Regions from separate parts of the Clostridium sp. 7_2_43FAA genome, predicted to be linked through region 1. Evidence: riboswitches for the same ligand, from Rfam matches in the RefSeq annotation. Region 1 holds a riboswitch; the other holds the start of a gene.
What was found. A riboswitch is a leader RNA that binds a small molecule or an ion and turns the genes downstream of it on or off. The one in region 1 is predicted to bind thiamine pyrophosphate.
Positions count from the first base shown of each region.

Region 2: linked by a shared signal. The riboswitch ahead of CSBG_RS04685 (thiamine-binding protein) and the one ahead of thiT (energy-coupled thiamine transporter ThiT) in region 1 are both predicted to bind thiamine pyrophosphate.

Region 1 covers NZ_JH815222.1:1,330,379-1,335,918, reverse strand. The annotation lists gene CSBG_RS07830 (DUF5692 family protein) at 1-1,015, opposite strand, end outside; gene CSBG_RS07825 (L,D-transpeptidase family protein) at 1,219-1,779, opposite strand; gene CSBG_RS07820 (hypothetical protein) at 2,052-2,291, opposite strand; TPP riboswitch at 2,522-2,622, shown strand; gene thiT (energy-coupled thiamine transporter ThiT) at 2,685-3,329, shown strand; gene pulA (type I pullulanase) at 3,536-5,540, opposite strand, start outside.
Region 2 covers NZ_JH815222.1:654,207-659,746, forward strand. The annotation lists gene CSBG_RS04655 (polysaccharide deacetylase family protein) at 1-136, shown strand, start outside; gene CSBG_RS04660 (lysylphosphatidylglycerol synthase transmembrane domain-containing protein) at 129-1,178, shown strand; gene CSBG_RS04665 (metallophosphoesterase) at 1,259-2,119, shown strand; gene CSBG_RS04670 (antibiotic biosynthesis monooxygenase) at 2,197-2,529, shown strand; gene CSBG_RS04675 (TatD family hydrolase) at 2,559-3,293, shown strand; gene CSBG_RS04680 (hypothetical protein) at 3,424-3,660, shown strand; TPP riboswitch at 3,786-3,893, shown strand; gene CSBG_RS04685 (thiamine-binding protein) at 4,013-4,303, shown strand; gene CSBG_RS04690 (ABC transporter permease) at 4,275-5,051, shown strand; gene CSBG_RS04695 (ABC transporter substrate-binding protein) at 5,086-5,540, shown strand, end outside.

The DNA.
Region 1 (5,540 bases):
AAGCTGCAAGAGTAAATGCCCTTGCTTGAAGCCAGGTCCCTTTTTTAATAAATATAGCTGGAATTGTAGAAGATAATATAACTATAAATTGAAGTGACGCTGATCCTGGAAAGTTTAAATATACAAAAGTCCAATTCCAAACATCATATGCTATTATCCAAAGAAGCGGCATCTTTTCCCAAATCATATCTTTTTCTTTTGAATTATCTGGCCCAATTTCTTTCCATCCATAAAATAAAGTTATTATTGATAAAACTCCAGCAATACCATTTAATATATTAGGTAAATTGCCCATAGAAAAATCTTGTACTACCGCCTCAATAATATTTGCAGATAATATTAAAGCAACTATCATTTTACTCCATTTCTTGACCCCTATTTTAGTAAATCTAACAAATATAAACCAAACACTTCCAGCAACTGCTGAATAAACCTTAATCCATTTAAACCAATATGTAACTCCATTACTTGACCATAATGGAATCATTATTATTGGTAACACAAAGAAAAATCCTATAGCAGCTAACTTTTTTCTTCTAAATAGTTCATTTAATGTTATTAGTCCAATTAATGCTGAAATCCAATGTATTATTGATAAAGTTCCTTTATGCTCTTTAAATATTGTATTATAAAAACCATTATTATACTCTATAGACTTCTCATCTAATATCTTTAAATTTCCATTATCTAATTCTTTTATTACATCACTTGCTTTACTCTTTATTATTATATTATTATTCTTATTTTCCCATATCTTTTCTTCCTTTATTTCTCCATCTCCAAATTGTTTTATTACTAATACATTGCCATTAGATTTAAACTTTAGCCTATAAAATAATCCACCTTCCCCATGCTTTCCATCAACTATTCCTTGCCAAGTTCCTGTTGGAAATTTTATATCTGTATTTGCTTTTGTAATAATACTACTAGTATTAAATATCACTACAGAAGTTATGATTGTAATAATAAACTTTAATAATTTGTCCCTAGATAATTTTTCAAAATAAATTCTCATACTAATCCCCTTTTTTTCTAATAGTTTAATATTTCTTATAAAATCCCTATTTTTCTCCTTTCATAATATATATACCATATTTTTCATATAAAATAATTATAAATAATTTCTATTTAACCTATAACTTTAAAATAAAAAAGCTATACACTAATTATAAATATAATGTATAACTTTCAATTTAAATAATATACATAATTTATTAATTAATAACTATAAAGCTCATTATAGCTTAAAGACAGCTTTATTTTAGGATTATCTCCTTGCTTTATCCATTGTAAGATTTCCTTCATATTACTTTCCTCAACTGCTACACATCCCCAAGTAGGAACTCCAACATCTACATGTAGAAATATAGCTGAACTTTTACCAATTACAACAGGGTATCTATTATAATCAATTACTAAAGCATATTTATATGAATTACTATGCTCTATTAAATACTCAGCTGAGTTCCATCTTCCATTTGGTTCTCCAAATTGCATTGTATTATAATAAGGAGAATTAACATCATCTATCCAATATTCTGATCCATCCAAAACTCTATATGGAACCCCACTTTCTGGGTTTTGTGCTGCTCCAAAAGCTTCTGTTAAACTATATACTCCAGTTGGTGTGCATAAGTCCATTTCATAGACATCCTTTGCAGCCTTCATTCCATTTTCTCCAAGCCTTGCAAACATACTATCATATTCATACCATTTTCCATTACTATCTTTTTGCCATAAGACTAACTCCGCTGTACCGCCCGTGCTTACTACTGAAATTATTTGTCTAGAATTTTGAGCAACATAAGTATTAGAAATTTTAGGCTCATTATTAGTAGGAATTGATTGCTGTATATTTGATGTATCAACTTTATTTATAGTATTTTCTTTTACTTCGTCTTCTTTTTTGTCAGATTCATCTTTTAAAACTAATTCTCTTTCATTTTCTTTTTTTATTTTTTCTTCTTCCGCATTTTTCTCTTCTTCTTTAACGCTCTTTTCTACTGAAGACTTTAAATCATTTATCTTATTTAAAACATTATTAGCCTCACTTAAATTTTATCACCTATAGATTTATTAAAACTATCTTTTAATTTGTTATAAAATTCTTCTTCATCACTATTCATATTAGGAATTTTCAAAGAACTAAAACTTTTATTTACTTCTTCTATTTGTATATTTAAACTTTTTTCCTTGTTAACTTTTACAAGATAAGTTCCAGTACTTCCTAAAACAATAAGTATCACTATAAGGAAAATACCTATTATTCTTGTCTTTTTAGTTTTTATCATCTTCTTCCTCCGTATAAGAAAATATATTTAGTTTCAATGTATTATATTAAACTCATTTATTATACTACATCGTTTTATATTTTAAATAAATAGTTAATTATTACAAAATTATTTCTTTAAAGTCTATTTATAGAAATTCTCTTAAAAGATTCATTATAAATGAAATATTATAATAATTAAATATTGACTTTTAATACAAATTTATGTAAACTTTACTTATAATTAAATAATTTAAGTGCTAGGGGTGCCTTATGGCTGAGAAATGATAATTCATTAACCCTCTTTACCTGATCTGGATAATACCAGCGTAGGAAAGTCACGATGTACTTTTGTAGAAATGATTATATCAAAGCTATAAGTATACCTCCTAGCAACTTTTAGGAGGTATTTTTTATGGATAATTTTATTAACACATTAAAAGAAGGTTTTACTGAAATTTTTAAAAACCCACTTTCTTTAGCTACTCTTATAGGAGTAGTAATTTTAATATTAGCACTTATTAAATTTAAGAAAATTAATCTAGATGCTAAAATTATGTCTAGAATAGGTATTGCTTTAGCTCTAGCTACAATACTTCACCTTATAAAGATTGTGGACTTGCCTAATGGTGCTGGAAGTATAAACTTAGGAAGTATGGTTCCTATTTTAATTATTGCTTTTATGTACGGCCCTGAAATAGGTATGCTTACTGGATTTTTATTTGGCGTTATCTATTTAATCATAAGTCCTTATATACTCCATCCAATTCAAGTTCTTTTTGATTATCCTCTTCCATTTATGGCTGTAGGACTTGCTGGATATTTTAAAAATAAAAAGCTCTTAGGTACCTTTGTAGGTATGTTTGTTAGATTTATATTTCACTTTATATCAGGCTTTTTATTCTTTGGACAATTTGCTCCTGAAGGCTGGTCTCCTATGATTTATTCCTTAGTTGCTAATGGGTTAGTCGTTGGAGGAAATTTAATTGTAGTCCTAATCATTATAGCGCTACTTCCAATAAATAGAATCATTAAGACCAGTAACAATTTCACATTATAATTTTTATTAATTATTATAGATTGAAATTTGATAATATTAATTTATTTAATTATGTATTATGATTATTTAGTAAAAATTTATTATTAGAAATCATTAAGTATTTAAGGAAAATAAGTGAATAGCAATATAATTAAACATATAATAAGAGCTAAATGTAATTAGCTCTTATTATAATTTATATTATCTATTTCCCTTATATAAATTTATTATGAATATAATATTATAATTGAGTATGACTTCATTTTAGGAACCTCTGATGTTTTAACTGTCTTTATTACTTCTACTCCTGCTTTATTAAAATCAGCAATTATATTCCATTTTCCATTTTTTGAAACTGGCATATATTGATTTATATCATAATCGTCTATTGAAGTTCCATTATATACTACAATTAAATCATTAATATTCTCTTCTATAATATTTAAATTTTTAAAATGCCATTTAATTACTCCAACATTTTCTTCTCCATTTAAAAAACTAATTTCAAGATTATTTAACTCTTCCCTCTTATCTAACCTAAAAGCTTTAAAATTCTTCCTAATTTCTATTAAACCCTTTATATAATTAAATACTTCAATATATTTTGCTTTATATCTCCAAAATATTGCATTTATGTTATCAGGGCTCTTATAACTGTTATGATCACCGTTTTTTGTTCTTAATATTTCGGCTCCACCTTGTATAAATGGTATTCCTTGTGCTGTTAAAATTATTGCAAGTGCTAATATATTTCTTCTCACTAAATGATTATCAAATATATTTTCGTCTTTTATTTTTCTATAATCTTTTTCTTTAATTCCAGGTGTTAAGCTTTTTTCGATTTGATCCCAAAGAGTATAATTATCATGTGCATCTACATAATTTATACTTTCTCTTGGGTTATATGTCAATGTATTTATAGATCCTTTTAATCCCTCTATTATGCTCCATGCTGTGGCTCCATCATGTTGATTTCCATTGACAAATCCATATGATGGACTATTATTTCCTCTTATAAAATCTCTAAAGGTATCATTAAATATGGAAAACTCTTCACCTCTTTGACTCCCCTTATAAGTTCCATTTGAAAGTACCGATTCGCCACCCTTCCACGGCTCTCCATAAATTAATATACTATCATCTATTTCTTTACTTACTTTTACAATTTCTTTCATAGTATCTATATCTATTAATTCCATAAGATCAAATCTTAACCCATCTATATTATAATCTTTAAGCCAATGTTTTATTGAATCAATTATAAACCTTCTAACCATAGGTCTTTCAGTTGCTATTTCATTACCACAACCTGACCCATTTGTAAATCTACCTCTATAATCAGTTCGAAAATAATATGCTGAAACTATATTATCTAAGCTTCTTGTTTCTTGCATATGATTATATACTACATCCATAACTACTCTTATACCATTTTTATGAAGAATTTTAATCATTTCTCTAAGCTCTATTATTCTTGATATTGGATCGTATGGATCACTTGAATAGCTACCTTCTGGAGCATTATAGTTCTTAGGGTCATATCCCCAATTTCTATTACCTTTTTTGTTTGATTTTCTTTCATCAACTGAACCAAAATCAAATACAGGTAGTAAGTGTATATGAGTTATTCCAAGCTCTTTTAAATGATCAATTCCTGTTTTTACAGTAATTTTTCTTTTCTTATCTTTATAAGTAGTCCCCTCCTCAGCCAATCCTAAATATTTACCCCTGATATTTTTATCTATTCCGCTATCATCACTTATAGTAAAGTCCCTTACATGTATTTCATAAATTATAGAATCTTCTTTTCTTAAAAGCTGTGGCCTTTCATCACACAACCATCCAAATGGCATTGATTTAACATTATTTATATCTATTAGAAATCCCTTTTCTCCATTTACTCCCACCGATACTGCATATGGATCTACTGCATAATTTATTTTTATATACTCTAATCCATTTCGATCTATATCTTTAAAATATAGTTTATATAGATAAAATACACATTCATTTTTTTTTCTACTAATCTTAGTATAATGAGTTCCGCTTTTTTCCTCTCTTTTCATCTGATATACTCTTTTTTCATTTCCATTAATATCATACCAATTTTCATATAAACATAAATCTATCTTAAATGCCGTAGGAGCCCAAATTCTCAAGTATATATTTTCTTTATCATATACAACTCCCATATCAGGTCCATCATAATAATAACTATCTAAAAAATTCCTC
Region 2 (5,540 bases), 680 kb from region 1:
AGATATTATCTGTCTTCATGATGGACGAGGGAAAAATGATGCTCCTAAAAGAACTGTTGAAGCATTAAAGATAGTTCTTCCAATTTGGAAATCACAAGGAATTACTTTTGGAACTTTGGAGGAACTTTATGAATAAATATAAAAAACTAATAAATTTACTGAAAAATGGTGGATTATTTATAATAATTGTTGTAATAACATTTAAAATGATTTTTTTCAATGCTGACTTTAAAGAGATTATAGAAATAGTGTCAGGTGTAAATTTGTTATATATTGCTGCTGGAATAGCAGCTATGTTTCTTATGGTTCTTTGTGAAGCTATAAATATAAAGCGTAGTTTAAATATCTTTAAAGAAAGGACAACGCTACTTCAATGTGTACAGTATTCATTGACAGGAATTTTTTTCAGTTCTATAACACCTTCAGCAACTGGAGGTCAGCCAATGCAGCTTTATTATATGCATAAAAAAAAGATAGATATTTCTAATGGTATGCTTGCGTTACTGATATGTCTTGCAACATATCAAATTGTTACTGTAGCAATGGCTGTTATGGGAGTAATAATAAAATTTGAATTTTTAAAAGGAACTCTTGGAAAGTTTAGTATATTACTATTTTTAGGGCTTTTGTTAAATGTGTTTTTATTAGTATTAATATTGATATCTATTTTTTCAAAAAAGCTTATTTTTAAAGTCGTGAATTTATGTGTTAAAGTTTTAAAACATATTAACTATCAGAAATCTATAATATTTAATGAAAAAGCCTTAATAGAGATAGAAAAGTATAAAAAGGGTGCAGACTATATTAAAAATGATAAAGTTTTTATAACAAAAACTATTCTTACTACCACGGTTCAAATTTTAGCATTGCATAGCATCCCGTTTTGGATATATAAATCTATTGGAATGTCATCTGTACCTTTAATTCAATTTATTTTGATTCAGTCTACCTTATATATTACAGGAGCAGCATTACCATTGCCAGGGGCTGTAGGAATAGGAGAAAAAGGTTTTTTAATATTTTTTAAGACTTTATTCCCAATTAATCTGATAAGTTCTGCTATGCTGCTTAGTAGAGGGATAAGTTTTTATTTAATGGTTTTAATCAGTGGAATAGGAGTTATGATTTTGCAACTAAATTTAAATAAAAAATTAAAGGATGTAAAAATGAGATTATAAAAGAGATAGTAAATATAATATTATTTAAAAACAATAATCTTATTAATTATGAAGGAACGGTATATAATTATGGTGGGGAAATGAGAGGTTTATGTAAAAGGATGAAGATGTTGATATTAGTAGGTTTATTAATTATAGCATTATATGTGTTTGGCGTTTGGCAAAATAATAGTATTGAAATTTCTAGTTTTAATTACTCAAGCTATGATGTGCCATCTAATTTTAATAACTTTACAATTGTACATATTTCTGATTTGCACAATAAAATGTTTGGGAAAGAGCAATCAAATATATTAGAAAAAATAGAAAAATTATCACCAGATATCATTGTAGTTACAGGTGATTTAATAGATAGGCATAGATATAACTTAGATAAAGCAATGGAATTTATTAATGGTGCAATAGAAATTGCTCCAATTTATTATGTTTCAGGAAATCATGAAGCATGGTCAGGAAAATATCCTGAAATAAAGAATAGATTAATTGAAGCAGGAGTTAATATCATAGATGATACTAAATTAGAGCTTAAAAGAGAAAATAGTACCATATATCTTTTGGGGGTATCTGACCCATCTTTTATTACATCAAATTATATAGAAGGAACTGATATAAGTAATATTGAGGAATATTTAAATAATTGGTCAAGTATTGAAGGATTTAAGATTTTACTTTCACATAGACCAGAGTTATTTGATATATATACTAAAAATAATATAAATTTAGTTTTTTCAGGACATGCTCACGGAGGGCAAATTAGAATTCCATTTATAGGAGGAATTATAGCTCCAAATCAAGGATTTTTCCCTAAATATACTAGTGGAAGTTATAGTAGTGATAAAATTACAATGTTTGTTAGTAGGGGGTTAGGGAATAGTTTATTTCCAGTAAGAGTATTTAATAGACCAGAAATTATATCAGTAACATTAAAAGGACATAATTAAGAAATTATTACTATAGAATGTAAATTTGAAAGAGTTAAGTGTGCTACTTAAATTAGAATTTGAGGAGGTAAATCAAAATGGCGATTACTGTAAACATTTATTATACAGGTAAAAATGGGAATGCTAAAAAATTTGCAGAAGAGATGATCTCAAGTGGAGTTGTAAATGATATTCGTGCCGAAAATGGAAATATACAATACGAATATTTTTTTCCTATGGATGACGAGGAAACTGTACTTTTAATTGATAGGTGGAAAGACCAGCAATCTCTTGATGTACATCATGCTTCATCAATGATGGCAAAAATTACTAGGCTTAGAGAAAAATATGATTTGCATATGAAAGTAGAACGATATATTGCTGATGAATCAGGGGTTGATTTTAAAGACAAAAAATTTATTAGAAACTGAACAAATCAATTAGAATTCATGGAGGAAATATGTATATAGATGCACACACACATTTAGATTTTTTTGAAAAAAATATAGAAAAAGCAATTGAAGATATAAATAAGAATGAAATATTAACCTTAGCTAATAGTATGGATATAGAAAGCTATATGAAAAATAAAGAATACAGTAAACAAAGTGAATTTATTAAACCATGCTTTGGTATTCATCCGTGGAAAGCAGCAGAATATAAAGGAAACTTAGAAAATCTTATACCATACATAAATGAAAGTGAAATAATAGGTGAAATAGGCTTAGATTATGTCTGGGTAGAAGATACAAGTACTTATGAAGCACAAAGAAGAATTTTTAATTTTATATTAAACGAAAGTATTAAAGGAAATAAGTTTGTAAGTATTCATACAAAAGGGGCAGAAGAGGAAATTTATAGTATTCTTAAAAAGAATAATTATAATAAGGCAATTATACATTGGTATAGTGGAGAAATAAGTACTTTAGAAAAATATATTGAACTTGGTTGTTATTTTACAATAAGTGTAGATATAGGTTATTCAGATAAAACTAATGAAATTTTAGATAAAATACCATTAGATAAATTACTTATAGAAACTGATGGACCAACAGCATTAGAATGGGTAAATGGAGAATATGGTTATCCAAGTGCTATAATAGATGTAGCTAAAAAGGTTTCAGATTATAAGAAGATAGAGCTTAATGAATTACTGAAGAGTATAGAGAAAAATTATTCAAAAATCATTAATTAGAATAATTTAATTATAGTAGATGTCGCGAAGCTTATTAATTTTAAATTGTGTGATAGCTCCTATGTATAAATAAAGTAAAATAAAGTCTTGTGTTGAGATATACATTAAATTTGGAAAGGTGAGAAGTTAAATGATGAATCTTATGTTTGTTGGTATACCAATGCTAATTATGATAGCAGTTTTAATTTTATTAGGTATATATGTGTATAAAGTTGTTCAAAATCAAACGTCACCTTTAAAAATTATGATTATTGGAATTTCAGTGATATTATTTTCTATTTTAATTTCAATGGCAACTATAAAAATAATAGTAGGAATTTTAGGACTTATAATTGTGTTATATGGAGCAAATAAAAGAGATACTTAGAATAAGTATGCAATAAGTAATAGACTTCTTAAATTTATTTGATAATAAGTTTCTTTAATTGATAAGGATTATTGATTGACTTGACATTTAGAGTGAATATGCATAAAATGGAATTATAAAAAGTAAATAGAAATCTGGGGGGGCAGTGAACTGCCTGAGATAAAATTGATACTATTTTGACCCATGAACCTGATTTGGATAATGCCAACGTAGGGAGATTATTTGTTATTGAATATAAATATACAAATTGAACTATAAAACAGTATTTCTAATCAGAGATACTGTATTTTTTTACGCTATGGACAAAATAGGATTTATTTACTTTTAAATATATTAAGAGGAGGAAAAGGTTATGTCACTTTGTAATGTAAGTCTTCAAGTTATACCAACAGTAATGGAGGATAGAATTTATCCTGTTGTGGACAAGGTTATTGAGTATATAGAATCTACTGGTGTTAAGTATGAAGTAGGAGCTATGGAAACAACAATGGAGGGTGAACTTGAAGAATTATTAGAAATAGTAAAGAGAGCTCAAGAAATTTGTACTGAAGAAGGTGCATCAAGAGTAGTATCTATGGTTAAAATAGACTATAAAAAAGAAGGCGTGACGATGGATGAAAAGATTAAGAAGTATAGGAAATAAAATAGCACCTATAGTCTTTATTTTAATTTTATTAATTATATGGGAAATTATAGTGAATGTTGGAGGAATAGAAAAGTATATCTTACCTGCTCCAACGGATGTTATAGAAGTATTAATTAAAGATTTTAAAACTATGATACCACATATTTTAGCAACATTATATGAAGGAATGGTAGGATTTTTAATTGCAATAGCATTATCAATTATATTAGCAGTGATTATGGATATGGTTCCATTAATAAAAAGAGCTTTATATCCAGTGCTTGTTATTTCTCAAACTATACCAACAGTTGCTCTTGCACCATTATTTATAATCTGGTTTGGTTTTGGAGCATTACCTAAAATAATAGTTGTAGTTATAGTATGCTTTTTCCCTATAGTAATTAGTATAGTTGATGGGCTTGAAGGTGTAGATAAGGATTTAATAAATCATTTTAAGCTAATGGGAGCATCTAAACTTAATGTATTTTTACATTTAAAGTTACCTTATGGAATGATAAATTTCTTTTCAGGTATGAGAATTGCAGCAACATATAGTATTATGGGAGCTGTAATTGGAGAGTGGCTTGGAGGAGATAAAGGTCTTGGAGTATATATGACAAGAGCAAGAAGTGCATATGCATTAGACAAGATGTTTGCATCAATAGTAATTATAGTAGTTATAAGTATGGGGATATTCCTTTTAGTTTCTTTAATGGAAAAGTTATTTACCCCTTGGAATAATAAAAAACTAAGTATGAAGAAATAAAATTAAGAACAATGAATTTAGAGGTGAAAGAATAATGTTAAAAAAGAAAATTATATCAGTAGTATTAGCATCAGTAACAGCACTTACATTATTTGCTGGATGTAGTAAAAATGATGAAGTAAAAAATTCAGAAGACTTACAAAAGGTAACTGTAATTTTAGATTGGACACCTAATACTAATCATACAGGATTATATGTTGCAAAGGAAAAAGGATATTATAAAGATCTTGGATTAGATGTTGAAATTATACAACCATCAGAAGGTTCATCACTTCAACTTTTAGCTGCTGGTAAAGGAGATTTTGCAGTAAGCTATCAAGAAGATTTAACATATGCAAGAACATCAGATAGTCCACTTCCAGTTAAAGCAATAGCAGCAATAATTCAACATAATACATCAGGCTTTGCGTCTCCAAAAGAAAAGGGAATTGAAACAGTTAAGGATTTTGAAAATAAAGTTTATGGTGGATGGGGAAGTCCATCGGAACA